Regions from separate parts of the Actinoplanes sp. NPDC049265 genome, predicted to be linked through region 1. Evidence: riboswitches for the same ligand, from Rfam matches in the RefSeq annotation. Region 1 holds a riboswitch; the other holds the start of a gene.
The links. Region 1 has a riboswitch for cyclic di-AMP ahead of ACGFIO_RS32935 (NlpC/P60 family protein). Riboswitches for the same ligand answer to the same signal wherever they lie in the genome.
Positions count from the first base shown of each region.

Region 2: linked by a shared signal. The riboswitch ahead of ACGFIO_RS15465 (coiled-coil domain-containing protein) and the one ahead of ACGFIO_RS32935 (NlpC/P60 family protein) in region 1 are both predicted to bind cyclic di-AMP.

Region 1 is NZ_JBICSP010000017.1:103,962-111,676, forward strand. Features, by position in the region: gene ACGFIO_RS32920 (DUF6158 family protein) at 237-473, opposite strand; gene ACGFIO_RS32925 (hypothetical protein) at 532-924, shown strand; gene ACGFIO_RS32930 (DUF3817 domain-containing protein) at 935-1,279, shown strand; cyclic di-AMP (ydaO/yuaA leader) riboswitch at 1,450-1,572, shown strand; gene ACGFIO_RS32935 (NlpC/P60 family protein) at 1,632-2,546, shown strand; gene ACGFIO_RS32940 (RNA polymerase sigma factor RpoD/SigA) at 2,882-3,883, opposite strand; gene ACGFIO_RS32945 (SDR family oxidoreductase) at 4,508-5,188, shown strand; gene ACGFIO_RS32950 (dTMP kinase) at 5,245-5,982, opposite strand; gene ACGFIO_RS32955 (nucleotidyltransferase) at 6,138-6,716, shown strand; gene ACGFIO_RS32960 (hypothetical protein) at 6,713-6,958, shown strand; gene ACGFIO_RS32965 (metallophosphoesterase) at 6,955-7,698, shown strand.
Region 2 is NZ_JBICSP010000005.1:196,748-204,462, reverse strand. Features, by position in the region: gene ACGFIO_RS15490 (hypothetical protein) at 1-512, shown strand, start outside; gene ACGFIO_RS15485 (hypothetical protein) at 624-1,487, shown strand; gene ACGFIO_RS15480 (ATP-binding protein) at 1,534-2,052, shown strand; gene ACGFIO_RS15475 (HAD family hydrolase) at 2,132-2,872, shown strand; gene ACGFIO_RS15470 (glycoside hydrolase family 65 protein) at 2,928-5,294, shown strand; gene ACGFIO_RS15465 (coiled-coil domain-containing protein) at 5,346-6,383, opposite strand; cyclic di-AMP (ydaO/yuaA leader) riboswitch at 6,387-6,525, opposite strand; cyclic di-AMP (ydaO/yuaA leader) riboswitch at 6,786-6,933, shown strand; gene ACGFIO_RS15460 (coiled-coil domain-containing protein) at 6,936-7,715, shown strand, end outside.

The DNA.
Region 1 (7,715 bases):
GGTCCAAATACCCACAGGCCGGATACGTAATGCGCCGCCCCCGGGAACCCCAGGGGCGGCGCATGGGTGTCGGTGTGCATGTCGCCTCGCGGCGAGTGGCTCAACACGGCTCCAGCCGAACGGTATTCCGTGCAGGCAATGGGTGAGGCCCGGGGACACTGAACACACCGACATCCGTACACAACCGTCGGCCGCCTACCGGGATTCCAGCAGGCAATGTGACCCAGACCACAACCTCAGGGCTTCTGGGTCAGCCGGCTCGGGTCGACCTCGCGGCCGGGGTGCCGGGCCATGTACTCGGTCTCCAGTTCGGCCGTCCGTCGCAGGTGGTTGTCCAGGGCCGCGTCGGGTCCGTATCGCAGGGTGTCCAGCCGGGTCCGATGCAGGCTGGCCAGTTCCCGGATCAGGTCGTCGTCAGCGAGCCCGGCCGGGTCGATGCCGACCTCCGAAATCTCCACGCTCCGATCGCTCATAGCACTCAGCGTTGCCCGCGCGGCCAGACCTGAAACCCGCGCGTCTACCCTGGCGGGTATGAAAGGGCTGCTGACCCCGGCGTGGATTCTCCGCCACGTGGTCGCGCTCGTTCTCGTGGTGGCGTTCCTTGTGCTGGGCTGGTGGCAATACACCCGCGCCGCCGACGGCAACGCCTTGAGCTGGGGCTACATGTTCCAGTGGCCGGTCTTCGCCGGCTTCGTCGTCTTCCTGTGGTGGCGCGAGGTGAAGCTGGCCACGAAACCGGAGCGGAAGCCGGAAAAGCTCCCAGATTCGCCTGTTACCGTCGGCCGCCCGATCCGGGTGCCGTCCCGCCCGGCCGCCGAGCCCGGCGACGACGACCCCGAGCTGGTGGCGTACAACGACTATCTGGCGTGGCTGAATGCCCATCCCGGCGCTCGCCCCGGCGACTACCCCGGACCACAGAGGTAAGGACAGCATCGTGCAGGGAGCACTCACCCGTTACCGGATCATCGCCTACATCGTCGGCGTGGTCCTGATCGTCCTGGTCCTGGTGGGCATGCCACTGAAATATCTGGGCGACAACGACACCGTGGTCGCCACGGTCGGCCCGGCCCACGGCTTCCTCTTCATCCTCTACGTGCTGGCCACCTTCGACCTGGGCCGGCGCGTGCGCTGGCCGCTGACCCGGATGCTGCTGGTGATGCTGGCCGGGACGATCCCGTTCCTGTCCTTCTGGGCGGAGCGAAAGGTCAGCCGCAATTGGATCGGCACTCATTCCGAAAAGTCCGATTCCGCCACCGAGGGTCACGCATTGAATTCATAGAAATACGCGGCGAAGTCAGTTGCTTAAGTAACTCTTACAGAACTTGCTTTCCTGCGATCCATCGATAAGTTAATGCGGTTGGTTCGGTCCGCAGCCACACCCTCCGGTGGCGCCGAGCCGGCGCTGCCGAGTCTGATCGGCGGCCAAGCCGTGGTCACCCCCAGTCCGGCCCGGCGTGGACGCCACTCGTGAGCCGGGGAACCGAGCACCCGGGGTGAATCCGCGAACCAGCGGTAGGGCCTTCTTCCCGCCCGAACCCGTCAGCTAACCCGGTAGGCGGCAAAAGCGGAAGAAAGGCCTCTCAGCGTTGTCACACGCCCGCACGAGGTTCCGGGTCGTCGCCGTCGCCCTCATGGCGCTGGCGCTGACCGGTACCGCCGCGACGGCCGCGCACGCGGAACCGTCCAAGACGGAGATCAACAAGAAGATCGCCAAGGCGTCGGACGATCTCGAGGACGTTGTCGAGTCGTACAACGCCATGAAGATCGATCTCACCAAGACCGAGAACGACCAGGTCACCCTGACCAAGTCGCTGGGGCCGGCCAAGGCCGCGCTCGAGGTGGCCAAGGTCGAGATGGGCAAGATCGCCAACACGTCGTACAAGCAGGGTGACGTCGGCACGATGAACATCGTGCTCGAGGGCCCCGGCGACCTGCTCGACCGCGTGAGCGTGCTCGACCAGATGACGCGTGACCGTCAGCGCAAGATCGACAACTACACGGCGACCACCCAGAACTACGACAGCCGCCAGGCCGCTCTCAAGGGCGCGCAGACCAAGCAGAGCGCGCAGCTGAACGAGCTGACCAAGCGGAAGAAGAAGATCGAGACCGATCTCAAGAAGCTGTACGCGATGCGGACCGCCGCCAACGGCACCCCGACGTCGCCGGGCAGCAAGTACACCGGCACGATCCCGCAGATCGCCGGCTCCGCGGGCAAGGCGGTGGCCTTCGCGTACAACGCCATCGGCGTGATGTACGTGTACGGCGCCGACGGGCCGAACGGCTACGACTGCTCCGGCCTGACCTCGGCGGCCTGGCGCGCGGCGGGCAAGTCGCTGCCGCACAACGCGGCCGCCCAGATCGGTGCCACCGCGCGGATCAGCAAGGGCGAGCTGAAAGCCGGCGACCTCGTGTTCTATCGCAATGGTGGACACGTCGGCCTCTATGTCGGCGGCGGAATGATCATTGACGCCTCGCATGCCGGTGAACCGGTGAAGAAACGCTCGATGAACATCATGACCCCGACCGGCTACGGCCGGGTCCGCTAACCAGCAGCACCGACGAGAAGCCCGGCCCCGCACAGGGTGCCGGGCTTCTTCGTTCCCAAATTCCAGTGGCAGCCCTGAGCGGCATGCCAGGCCCGAACACCGCACCGCTCAGAGCTACCACTGAATTTGCCCGGCACACAGAACAGCCCCAAACACCCGGTGGTAGCCCTACCACCGGGTGTTTGGGGCGCAACCAGATCTCGCACGTGGAGCGAAGCGACCCTCGGCGGGAGCAGCGGTCCGCACCACCCACTCAGCTACGACATGGGTCTTGATCTGAAGGGGTTGAGAAAGGCCCGGCTCCCTCGACGGGAACCGGGCCGGTGGGTGAACGATCAGGCGGCCTGCAGGCCCTCGGCCCGGGCCAGCTCGCGCAGCCGGCCGAGCGCCTGGATCTCGAGCTGACGGATCCGCTCGCGGGAGAGCGAGAACCGGGAGGCGACCTCGGTCAGCGAGTGCTCACGGCCGTCCTCCAGGCCGTACCGGGCCCGCATGATGCCGGCCGACCGGTCGTCGAGGTGGTTGAGCAGGCCCTCGATCCGCGACCGCTCCAGCGCGGTCAGCACGATCTCCTCGGGCGAGGGGGCGTCGCTGTCGGCCACCAGGTCGCCGAGGTTGGTGTCACCGTCGTCGCCGACCGGGGTGTCGAGCGAGACCGTGTCCTGGGCCCAGCGGGTGAGCTCGCCGACCCGCTCGACGGTCACGCCGAGGGCCTTGGCGATCTGCTCGGGCTCGGGGTCGGCGCCGAGCTCGCGGACGAGCTGGCGGGTGACGTTACGCATCCGGTTGACGTCCTCGACCAGGTGCACGGGCAGGCGCACGGTGCGCTCCTGCTGGGCGATGGCCCGGCTGATGGCCTGGCGGATCCACCACGTCGCGTACGTCGAGAACTTGTAGCCGCGCTCGTAGTCGAACTTCTCGACCGCGCGGACGAGGCCCGTGTTGCCCTCCTGGATCAGGTCGAGCATCGGCATGCCCGAGCGGACGTACCGCCGGGCGATCGACACAACCAGTCGCAGGTTGGCCCGGATGAACAGATCCTTGGCCCGAGAGCCCTCGGTCACCAGACGCTCGAGCTCCTCGCGGCTGATGCCACGGCGGATCTCGTTGACGTCGAGGAGGTGTTCGGCGTACAGGCCCGCCTCGATCGACTTGGACAGCTCGACCTCTCGTGCGGCGTCGAGCAGCGGCGTCCTGGAGATCTCGTGCAGATAGACTCCAACGAGGTCGCGCTCCTCGGCGACCTCATCGGTGCGCATCACGGTGTTCTTCTCCACGTTGCCCACGGTCCCCTCATTGCCTTCGCTAACCCTGTTACGGGCGTTACCTGCGTCCATCTGGTCCCTCCCCGTAACGTCCGCAGTAAGGTGCCTTGCCGAACTGCCACTGATGTAACAGGTGGCGTCCCGCAGTCATTCCGGTGCTTGCTGTGAAAATCGGATTGCCGGCGGCTGGTGAGTCGAAAGTGTCATGGCAGTCTGTGCGGCGGCTGGGAGCCCGTTGCGTACTTACTGAAGAACGCCCTCGGGGAGTCATTCGCCAGGCGCACCCGGCGTTGGATGCGTGGCTTCTCGCATACCCTTCGCCCGCTTCATCACACCATCGGCCCCTCTCCTGCCACAGCGACGGGCATCACGACCAGCGCTGCGATGCTCGTCACTACCCTGTACGTCTTCGTTGCCAGCAGGGTTCAGACGCAGGATCGGCTGGTTGCCGCGCGGCTTGACGCAAACGCCGGCCGGAAAGCCGTGACGGAACGGGACCACCGTCACAATGCGCCACGCTGCGCCGCAGTTCACTAGCCCGGAAGGGTGACTTCCGTACGGGTGACCATCCTTTCGGTAAACCACTGCCCCGTCGAACCAATTCGATCTCGGTACGTGACGGAAAACACATGAGACTCAGCCTTCAGTCGGGTCAACGGTGGCGGTGACGGTGCGGACGGCTGGTTGAGTTCCCTCATGAGTCGCACAGCGGTGATCACCGGGGGTACGGGCGGGCTCGGCGCCGCCGTGGTTTCGACGTTCGTGGAGGCGGGCTGGCGGGTGGTCGCGCCGGTGCGGGACGGCTCGCAGCGGCGGCTGCCCGCCGGGGCCGAGCCGGTGGTGGCCGATCTCACGTCGCCCGAGCAGGTCGAGGCCGCGATCGCCGTCGCGGCCGGTCAGGGTGAGGCTCCTCTCCGGGCGGTGGTCAACCTCGTCGGTGGGTACGCCGGAGGTGGCCGGATCCACGAGACAGCGGTCGAGGACTTCGAGGCCATGCTCCGGGTCAACCTGCGTCCGGCCTATCTGGTCACTCAGGCCGCGCTCCCGGTGCTCGTGGCCGGTGGTGGCGGCTCGGTGGTCTGTGTGTCCTCGCGGGCCGCGGTGGCGCCGTTCCCGGGCGCGGCCGGTTACGTGACGGCCAAGGCGGCGGTGCTGGCCTTCGCCAACGCGGTGGCGGTCGAATACAAGGGCCAGGGCGTGCGCTGCAACACCGTCCTGCCCAGCGTCATCGACACCCCGGCCAACCGTGACGGCATGCCCGGCGACCGGGCCAAGTGGGTCGACCCGGCCGACATCGCCAAGGTGATCCTGTTTCTGGCCGGCGACGACTCCAAGCCGACCAGCGGCGCCGCCGTCCCCGTCTACGGCCAGGCCTAGGTGGAAGCCAGGAGCGGCATTCGCGGGGCGGATGCCGCTCTGGCCGGCCACTGGCCTCAGAACCCCTCCAGGAGCTGGTAGCCGAGGGCGGCCAGGCCGGCCAGCAGGGAACCGAAGGCCAGGACGGCGGTGCGGGAGGTGACCAGCAGGGCCGTCGCCCGAGGGTGGCGGTACGAGACCGGGACATCGGCCGGGAGGTGGGCGCGGAGGGCGGCGGCCACCTCGTCGGCGGTGCCGTCGGCGTCGATCACCACGAAGGTGGGAAATTCCGGCAGGGAACGGTACGCCGCGTCCGCGTCCTCGAGGAACGACAGCTCTTCCCGGTCGTACCCCCGCCGATCGATTCTCTCCTGCGCGACCTGGGGGCTGACGGCCAGCAGGAACGTCACGTCCGGCGGTGGGAACAGGCGGTAGGCGAGGCGGGCGCGCCGCTCGGCCCGCGGCTTGGCGTGATGCGACCGCATGCTCGCGTACTGGCAGAACGCGTACCGGTCCATCACCACCGTCGAGCCGGTGAACGCCTGGTAGAGCAGGGTGCGGACGATCGCACCCCAGCGCAGCACGGCCTCGATCACCAGCATCGCCCGGCGGCCGACCAGCGCCTCGGCGTCCGGCCGCCCGAACCACGCGGCGAACCGCCCGACGAAGTGCCGGCCACCGGCGTTCTGCCGGTACGACGCTCGTATCCCCTCGGCCGCCAGCGTCTCGGCCAGCCGGTGGGCCTGCGTCGTCTTGCCGGACCCGTCGATCCCGATGAGCGCGACGGTGCGCGGGAACGGTGAGTTCGATGGCATAGCCGTCAACGGTAGCCAGGGGTGTCACGCGATCCGTTCCACCCGAGGCTCGGCTGGGTACGAGAATCAGACCGAGTGGTGTCTCACGGGTCGGCCAAGTGCGAGGCGCGGTCCAGGGGCACAGGTCACAAGACGATGACGATGAGGAGATGCCAATGCCGCACCGGGTGGACGAAGGGCTCGCCACCACGCTGAAACGGGTCGCGTCCGTGCTGAAACAGGCGGAGATCCCGTTCGCGCTGGGCGGGAGCTTCGCGGTGTACGCCCACGGCGGCCACTCCAGCGACCACGACGTCGACTTCCTCATCCGCGAGCAGGACAAGGAACGGGCGCTGGAGGAGCTGGCGGCGGTCGGCTTCGAGACCGAGCAGCCGCCGGAGGACTGGCTGGTCAAGGTGTACGAGGAGGGCCGGATGGTGGATCTGATCTACCGCCCGGTGGAGTCGCCGGTGACCGACGCCACGCTGGCCGACTCGGTGGTCCGCCCGGTCGAGGCGATCGCCATGCCGGTGATCTCGGCGACCCAGCTGATGGTGCACAAGCTGCTCAGCTACAGCCAGCACCACTGTGACTTCGCCACCGGGCTGCCGGTGGCGCGCTCGCTGCGGGAACAGATCGACTGGGAGCGGGTACGCAAGGAGACCGCCCAGTCGCCGTACGCGGAGGCCTTCCTCGTCCTGCTCGACCGGCTGGACGTGGTCGCCGCCAGTGCACACGGGGGTGGGAACCAATGACCGAGGACTATCTGGAGGCGGAGATCCAGCGGCTGCTGACCGAGGATCACCGGGTGGCCGAGCAGGGCATCACCGTGCGGCGCCGGGAGCAGTCGGTGGTGCTGGGCGGCGAGGTCGAGAGCGCCGAGCGGCGGGACGAGATCCGCCGGCGGGTCACCTCCCGCTTCCCCGACGTGGAGATCACCTGCGACATCGGTATCACCCGGACCACAGTGCCCGCCGACGTCGAGGAGATCTCATGATCCGGGTCGCCGCGGTGGGTGACGTGCACGTGGACGCCGACGTGGTCGGCCGGTACCGGCCCGCCCTGGACCGCCTGCCCGAGGTGGCCGACGTGCTGCTGGTGGCCGGCGACCTGACCCGGCACGGCACGGTCGACGAGGCCCGCAGTTTCGTGACCGAGTTCGGTGCTCTGTCCGTACCCGTGATCGCGGTCCTGGGAAATCACGACCACCAGAGCGATCGGGCCGAGGCGGTGGCGGCCGTGCTCACCGACGCCGGGATCACCGTGCTGGAGGGCGCGTCGACGGTGCTGGAGCTGAACGGGCACCGGCTCGGGGTGGCCGGGGTGAAGGGCTTCGGCGGCGGTTTCGGCGGGACCTGCGCCAGCAACTTCGGCGAACGCGAGATGAAGGACTTCGTCAAGGTCGGCGAGGACGCCGCGAACCGGCTGGAGGCGGCCCTGACCGGGGTGGAGTGCGACGCCCTGGTGGCGCTCACCCATTACGCCCCGGTGCCCGAGACGCTGGCCGGTGAGCCACCGGAGATCCACGCGTTCCTGGGCTCGTACCAGCTGGGCCGGGCCATCGACGCCGCCGGCACCGCGCTGGCCCTGCACGGGCACGCCCACCACGGCTCGGAGCGGGGCCGTACGCCCGGCGGGGTGCCCGTCCGCAACGTGGCGCACCCGGTCATCAAGCAGGCCTACAACGTCTACCAGCTGCTGTCCGATGAGATCGACGCGACACTTGTGCACGCATGAGGTTTCCAGTTTTTCCA
Region 2 (7,715 bases), on a different contig from region 1:
ACGACGCGCTGCACAACGCCAACCCGGACGAGCGGATGCACGCGGCGATGTTCATCGCGGGCACGCCGTACGCCCCGGTGGTGGCCCGGACGCTGGTCGAGGACCTGGTGACCGACCTGCGGCGGCGCAGTGAGGCGGGGCTGGCGCCGGCGCTGCGTACCCTGACCATCCTGGGGTCGACCGACCACCGGGTGCTGATCGCTCAGATCCTCACCGGGAACGGCTTCAGCGAGGCGGCCCGGCACGCTGCGGCCTGGGCGACCCCGCATTGTGCCGGCCGGTACGACGAGGCCATCTGGCGCCGCATCCTGCAGGTGCAGTTCCAGGCGTGGCGGCGGATGCCGTTGGGGCTGGGCGAGGAGATCCTGTACGCCGTCACCTACGGCATGGGCACCGACGGGCACCGCACGCTGCTGGCCGAGGTCCGGGCCGACGACCGGTTGCCGGCCCGCTCCCGCGCCGCCGCCGCATGGCTGCTGACCGCTCCCGAAGTGATCCGCTCCGGACACTGACGTTCGTCGTTGTTACAAATCCTTGACCTTTGGGTCTATGCTCCCTGGCACGCGTCGGTGCGGTGCCGTATCGACGATGACGTTGCGACCTGTCGTAAGGGGTGAACCGGCGTGGCCAAAGCATCGGGATTGCTGGTTATCGAACGCATCCTCCGGGATAGGCAAGGCATCTGGCAGCAAGTCGTCGAGGACCGTGACCTGACCCGGCTGACCGGCCAGATGCTGGTCAGCTCGGTGGTCGCCCTGGCCGTCTATGGCGCGGTGCTGGGCTCGTTCCACAGTGTGCAGATGGCGCTGACCTCGGCGGTGAAGCTGCCGCTGCTCTTCCTGGTCACCTTGGCGATCTGTCTGCCCACGCTCTATCTGTTCAACCTCGTCTTCGGGGCGCGGCTCAGCGTCCGGCAGTCGCTGTCGCTGGTCATGGTCGCGCTGACGGTCACCGCGATGCTGGCCCTGGCGTTCGCCCCGATCAGTCTGTTCTTCCTGATCACGGCCAACGACTACGGTTTCTTCAAGCTGCTCAACGTGGCCATCCTCGCGCTGTCGGCCCTGGTCGGGCTGAAGTTCCTGACCGGCGGCATGCGAGTGCTGAACGAGCACGGGCTGCTGTCGCCGGCGGTTCCGGCGGAGACCCGCCCGGCGGTCGCGGAGAACCCGGCCCCGGTCAGCCCGGCCGTCCCAGCCCTGGTCGCGGTCGGTGCGCCGGCCGCGCCCGCGCAGAAAGAAGGACCCCAACCCTTCCCGCCGGGTACGCACCACCCGTACGCGCGCCCGCCGATGGCCCCGAAGCCGTCCGCTCCGCCCAGCATGACCCTGCTGTACATCTGGATCCTGCTCTTCGGCTTCGTCGGCACCCAGCTGGCCTGGACGCTGCGGCCGTTCTTCGGCAGCCCGGACATGAAGTTCAGCCTCTACCGCGAACTCGACGGCAATTTCTACGCGGAGATCTTCCGGACGATCGCGCATCTCTTCTGAGTTCGTGTCTGCCACCGGCGAGCGGACCCGCGTAGGCTGCTCGTCGGTGGACGAGACACGTGGGCGACGCCGGGGACTGGACGCAGCGCGTCCGGTGGCACCGCGCGAGCCGGTCGCGCGGGCCGCGACCAGTGACGACCTGTATGACCAGGTGTTCGGGCCCGATGACATCACCGTGATCCGGCACGGCGTCCACGGCCGACTGGTCGACGCCGGGTTCACCGGCGACCGGTTGCAGGCCTTCGTGCTGGCGATCAACGAGATCATCACCAATGTCGTGCTGCACGCGGGCGGCCGCGGGCGGATAGTCGTCTCGCGATCCGGACAATCCATCTGGTGCACGATCACCGACTCCGGCCCGGGCATCCCGGCCCGGTTCCAGCACCCGCCCGAGGTACCCGACACGTTCGACGTCAGCGGCCGGGGCATCTGGCTGGCGCACCGGCTGTGCGACGAGGTGAGCATGGCCACCGGCCCGATCGGCACGACGATCGGCCTGCGAATGGCCTGTTCCGCCGCACACATCACGTCTGACCTGGTCAACGGCGCGTCGTCGGGCGTTTGAAACCTCGGCGCAGCACGCCGGAAACCTGGGGTGCCCCGTTGCGGCGTATCCACACGGCATGACGACTACATTGGGGCGCGTGCTCGGTCTTCCTCCTCACGTAACGGCCTGCCTGTTCGACCTCGACGGCGTGCTCACCAATACCGCCCTGGTCCACAACGCAGCGTGGAAACAGACGTTCGACCTGTTCCTCGAGGACTGGTACGAGAAGCACGACGAGCCGTTCGTGCCGTTCGACTCCGGCGCCGACTATCACCAGTACGTCGACGGCCGGCAGCGCGCCGATGGAGTTCGCACCTTCCTGGCCTCGCGTGGCATCAACCTGCCCGAGGGCAGCCCGGACGACGGTCCCGACGCGGCGACCGTCAACGGCATCGGCAACAAGAAGAACATCCTGGTCCTGGACAAGATCCGGGAGGGCAAGGTGCAGGTCTACCCCGGATCGGTGGACTACCTGCGTGCCGCCCAGGAGGCCGGCCTTCGCCGCGCCGTCGTCTCGGCCAGCGCCAACTGCAAGGACGTCCTCGCAGCGGCCGGCATCTCGGAATACCTCGAGGTCCGGGTGGACGGCGTGGTGGCCCGAGAACGCGGCCTGCCCGGCAAGCCCAAGCCGGACACCTTCCTCTACGGCGCCGAGCTGCTCGGCGTCCCGCGGGAAAACTGCGCCGTCTTCGAGGACGCGCTGGCCGGCGTGGAGGCCGGGCGGGCCGGAGGCTTCGGGATCACCATCGGTGTCGACCGGGTGAACCAGGCCGAGGCTCTCAAGGCGCATGGCGCCGACATCGTGGTTCAGGATCTGTCCGAACTCCTGACGCGGTAGACGCGTACTTTCGCTCAGACTTTTCTCCTTTCTCAGTTCATCGAGAGGCACCACCGTGATCCGTGAACGGGCGTACCCCGTCGATCCTTGGCACATCCGGGAGACCCGGCTGGACCTGAACCTGCTGGCCCAGTCCGAGTCGGTTTTCGCGTTGGCCAACGGGCACATCGGGGTACGCGGCAACTTGGATGAGGGCGAGCCGCACGGCCTGCCCGGCACGTACCTGAACTCGTTCTACGAGCTGCGCCCGCTGCCGTACGCCGAGGCCGGCTACGGTTTCCCGGAGTCCGGCCAGACGATGGTCAACGTGACCAACGCCAAGCTCATGCGGCTGCTGGTCGACGACGAGCCGTTCGACGTCAGGTACGGCGACCTGCGCTCCCACGAGCGCATCCTGGACATGCGGGCCGGCACGCTGGAGCGCGTGGCCGAGTGGGTGTCGCCCTCCGGCCAGGCGATCCGGGTCCGCACCGTCCGGCTGGTGTCGTTCACCCAGCGCGCCGTCGTGGCGATCATGTACGAGGTCGAGCCGCTGGAGCAGAGCGCCCGGCTCATCCTGCAGTCCGAGCTGGTGGCCAACGAGCAGCTGCCGATGAGCAGCAAGGACCCGCGGGTAGCGGCCGTGCTCGACCACCCGCTGCAGGCCGAGGAGATGCTGGAGCAGAAGACCGGTGGCCTGCTCGTGCACCGGACCAAGGCCAGCGACCTGCGGATGGCCGCGGCGATGGAGCACCTGGTCGAGACGCCGGGCAAGCACGCCATCACCACCGAAGGGCACCCGGACTGGCTGCGGACCACCGTCGCCTGCAAGCTCGAACCGGGCCAGAAACTGCGGGTGGTGAAGCTGGCCGCGTACGGCTGGTCCAGCCACCGCTCGCTGCCCGCCGTCCGCGATCAGGTCGGCGGCGCGCTGGCCAGTGCCCGGCTGGACGGCTGGGAGGGGCTGGTCGACGCACAGCGGGAATACCTGGACGCGTTCTGGGACCACTCCGACGTGCAGGTCGAGGGTGACCCGGAGGTGCAGCAGGCGGTCCGCTTCGGGCTGTTCCACACGCTGCAGGCCGGTGCCCGGGCCGAGCAGCGCCCGATCGGGTCCAAGGGCCTCACCGGGCCCGGGTACGACGGCCACACCTTCTGGGACGCCGAGACGTTCGTGCTGCCGGCGCTGACCTACACCCAGCCGGCGGCGGCCGCCGACGTGCTGCGCTGGCGGCACTCGACGCTCGATCTGGCCCGGGAGCGGGCGCAGACGCTGGGCCTGCAGGGTGCGGCGTTCCCGTGGCGGACGATCCGCGGGCAGGAGTGTTCGGCGTACTGGCCGGCCGGCACGGCGGGCTTCCACATCGGCGCCGACATCGCCGACGCGGTCCGACGGTACGTGCAGGCCACCGGCGACTACGACTTCGAGCGTGAGGCCGGCCTGGAACTGCTGGTCGAGACGGCCCGGCTGTGGCGGTCGCTCGGTCACCACGACCGGCATGGGCGCTTCCACATCGACGGCGTCACCGGGCCGGACGAATACACGGCCGTGGTCGACGACAACATCTACACCAACCTGATGGCGCAGCAGAACATGTTCGAGGCGGCCGAGGCGGCCAAGCGCCACCCCGAGGTGGCTCGCCGGCTGGGCGTCGACGACGAGGAGATGGCGTCCTGGCGGGACGCGGCGGCGGCCGTGCACATCCCGTACGACCGGGAGCTGGGCGTGCACCAGCAGTCGCAGGGCTTCACCCGGCTGCAGGAGTGGGACTTCGAGAACACGCCGCCGGAGGCGTACCCGCTGCTGTTGAACTACCCGTACTTCGATCTGTACCGCAAGCAGGTGGTCAAGCAGGCCGACCTGGTGATGGCCATGTACGTGCGGGGCGACGCGTTCACCCCGGAGGAGAAGGCGCGCAACTTCGCCTACTACGACGCGCGTACGGTCCGGGACTCGTCGCTGTCGGCCTGTGTCCAGGCGGTGCTGGCGGCCGAGGTCGGCTTCCTCGAGCTGGCCCACGATTACCTGGGCGAGGCCGCCCTGATGGACCTGCACGACCTGCACCAGAACGCGCGGGACGGCGTGCACGTGGCCTCGCTCGCCGGTTCGTGGATCGCGCTGGTGGCCGGCCTCGGTGGCATGCGTGACTTCAACGGTCAGCTGTCGTTCGCGCCGCGCCTGCCCAGCCGGATCACCAAGCTGGAGTTCTCGCTGCTCTGGCGCGGGCTGCGGCTGCGGGTGAGCGTGACCGCGGACGAGGTGACCTACTCGCTGCGCAACGGGCAGGGCTCGTCCCGGCTGCAGCTGGTGCACCACGGCAAGGATCTCGAGGTCGTCCAGGGCAAGTCGATGACCGTGCCGATCCCGCCGGCCACGCCGACCGGGCCGCCGCCGGAGCAGCCGGCCGGACGGGCCCCGGTGCGCCGGGCGACGAGCGGCTAGAACGGAAGAACCCCGCCTCCGATCGATGGAGGCGGGGTTCTTCGCTGAGGCTCAGAGCATTGACACGTGTACGTGGTCCTCGTGCGTGCTGGGGCCGTGGTAGTTGCTCCAGCCGCGGGTCGGGAACCAGATCTGTTTGTTCCAGATCACGTAGAGGATGCCGAGCCGGTCGGCGTTGCGGACCAGGAACGCCATCAGATCGTTGCCGTACTTCAGTGTGTCGTTGTTGTGGTGCTTGCGGAAGCCCGACTTCTCCAGGGACCAGTCGCAGGCCCGGCCCTTGGGATGCTCGAACGGGCCACCGTCGCGGTGGCAGCCGACGAAGCGGTTGAAGCCCGCCTTCTTTACCTCTTGGTACATGTGCAGGGTGCGCGCGGTGATGCAGCCGCCGGTCGTCGGGTCGTCGACGTTGCAGCTCTGCGGCCCGAAATCGCCGTTCTTGTCACGCGGGGCGGGCGCGGCGACCTTGGACGTGGCGTCCACGAAGCCGCCGGTCAGCGGGCCGCCGACCAGGGCCAGCGCCTTGTCCGCGGCCTCTTTCTGCTTCTGCATCAGCAGCACGTTGTTCTTCTGCTGCTTGACCTCTTGATCGAGGCGCGCCTTGGTCCGGGAGACCTCGTCGATCGCGTCGTTCAGCTCGCGCAGCTTGTTGTCGTTGAGCGCGTTCAGCTCCTCGAGCGAGATCGCCCGGTCGAGGAAGCCGCCGGCGCCGGGGCTGTCGAGCAGGAAGCTGGCCGTCGACAGGCCACCGTTGCGGTACTGCTGGCCGGCGATCTTGCCGACCTGCGGGAGCAGCAGATCACGCCGGGATTCCGCCTGCTTGACCTGGACAGCCAGGTCGAGCTGGGTCTTCGAGGACTTCTGGATCGCGTTCTTGGCGGCCAGGTAGCGGCGACCGGTCGACTCGAGCACGTCCTCGAGCAGGGCGTCCTGCTTGCCCTCATCGGGCGCGGCCGATCCACTCTTGGTTGTGCTGTTTTCGTCACCCGGCTCGGCGCTGGCCGGTGACGCGGGTGCGAAAACCGACATGGTCACAGCGACGAGCGGTGCCAGGGCGAGGACCAGCCACCGGCGTGGGCTTGCCGTCATGCATGTTCCTTCCGTGTATCCACCGGCCGAGTTAGCTGACGGGTTCGGGAGGGAAGCGCTCCCTACCGCGATGGCTCGCGGATTCACCCCAGAGAACGTGGTTCCCCGGCTCGCCTTTCGGGCGATTAGGTGGTGTCCTGCCGGCAACCTGGGGGAGTGCCTCCTGGCAGTGACCGGCGGCCAGCTTACCTGACGAAACGCCCCGCTTCAGCGTGGCGAAGCCGGAAAAGGTGTTATCGGACAACGACTTTACGTGACATTGACTGGTCACGTCCTATCAATGTGAGTCGTTACATTCTCACCATAGTCGAAATAACCGATGGTGCTGGAATGGTGGCGCAGAGTGCGAGGTGGCGAATATCTGATTCGTAGGTATCGTTCCTGTCGGTCAGCGTTATCAAACGGTGATCGCCGCCTAATCGCCACCCGGCGAGCCGGGGACCCAAACCCCAGGCAATGGGGTGAATCCGCGACGGCCCCCCGTCGCGGTAGGGAGCGCTTCCCTCCCGAACCCGTCAGCTAACCCGGCCGGCGGCCGACGGAAGGATGGGCATGAGGCAGAACTCTGTCCGGAGGCGATTGGCGACCGGACTGGCGGTCCTGATCGCGGCCGGCGGGCTCGCGGCCACCACCATGGCGGGCCCGGCCGTCGCCGCGCCGGGCGACAACGGCGACGACGGCGAAGGCGGCTCCAAGTCGCTGATCCAGAAGGTCGAGGACGCGTCCAAGGGCTATGTCGAGGCTAAGGAGGCCCTCGACACCTCGAAGGGGCGGCAGGCCAAGCTGGTCCTGGTGATCAAAAATCTGGACCAGCAACTCGGGCCGAGGCAGGCCGAGCTGGACAAGATCGCCGCACAGAGCTACCGCACCGGCCGTCTCGGGACGATGGGCGCGCTGATCAACGCGTCCGGCGACGGTGGGGCGAACGGCATGCTCGACCGGGTGCAGACCCTGCAGACCGTGGCGATCAAGCAGGATGCCGCGCTGCGGGACCTCAAAGACACCCGGGACCAGCAGGTGCGGGCCAAGACCTCGATCGACACCGAGATCGCCGACCAGCAGAAGCAGCTGACCGTGATGGCCAAGCGCAAGAGCCAGGCCGAAGCCGCGCTCAAGGCGGCCGGGCAGGGTCAGGACGCCGGCTCGCCGGGCGGCGGCGGCAAGAGCGCCAAGGCCAGCCCCGGCGGCAACCTCAGTGGCGGCTGCACGGTCAACGACCCGACCAGCGGCGGCTGCATCACGCCGCGTCTGCTGCACGCCATGAACGAGGCCAAGAAGGCCGGATTCACCCACTACGTGCACTGCTGGCGAACACAGAACAGCGGTGAGCAT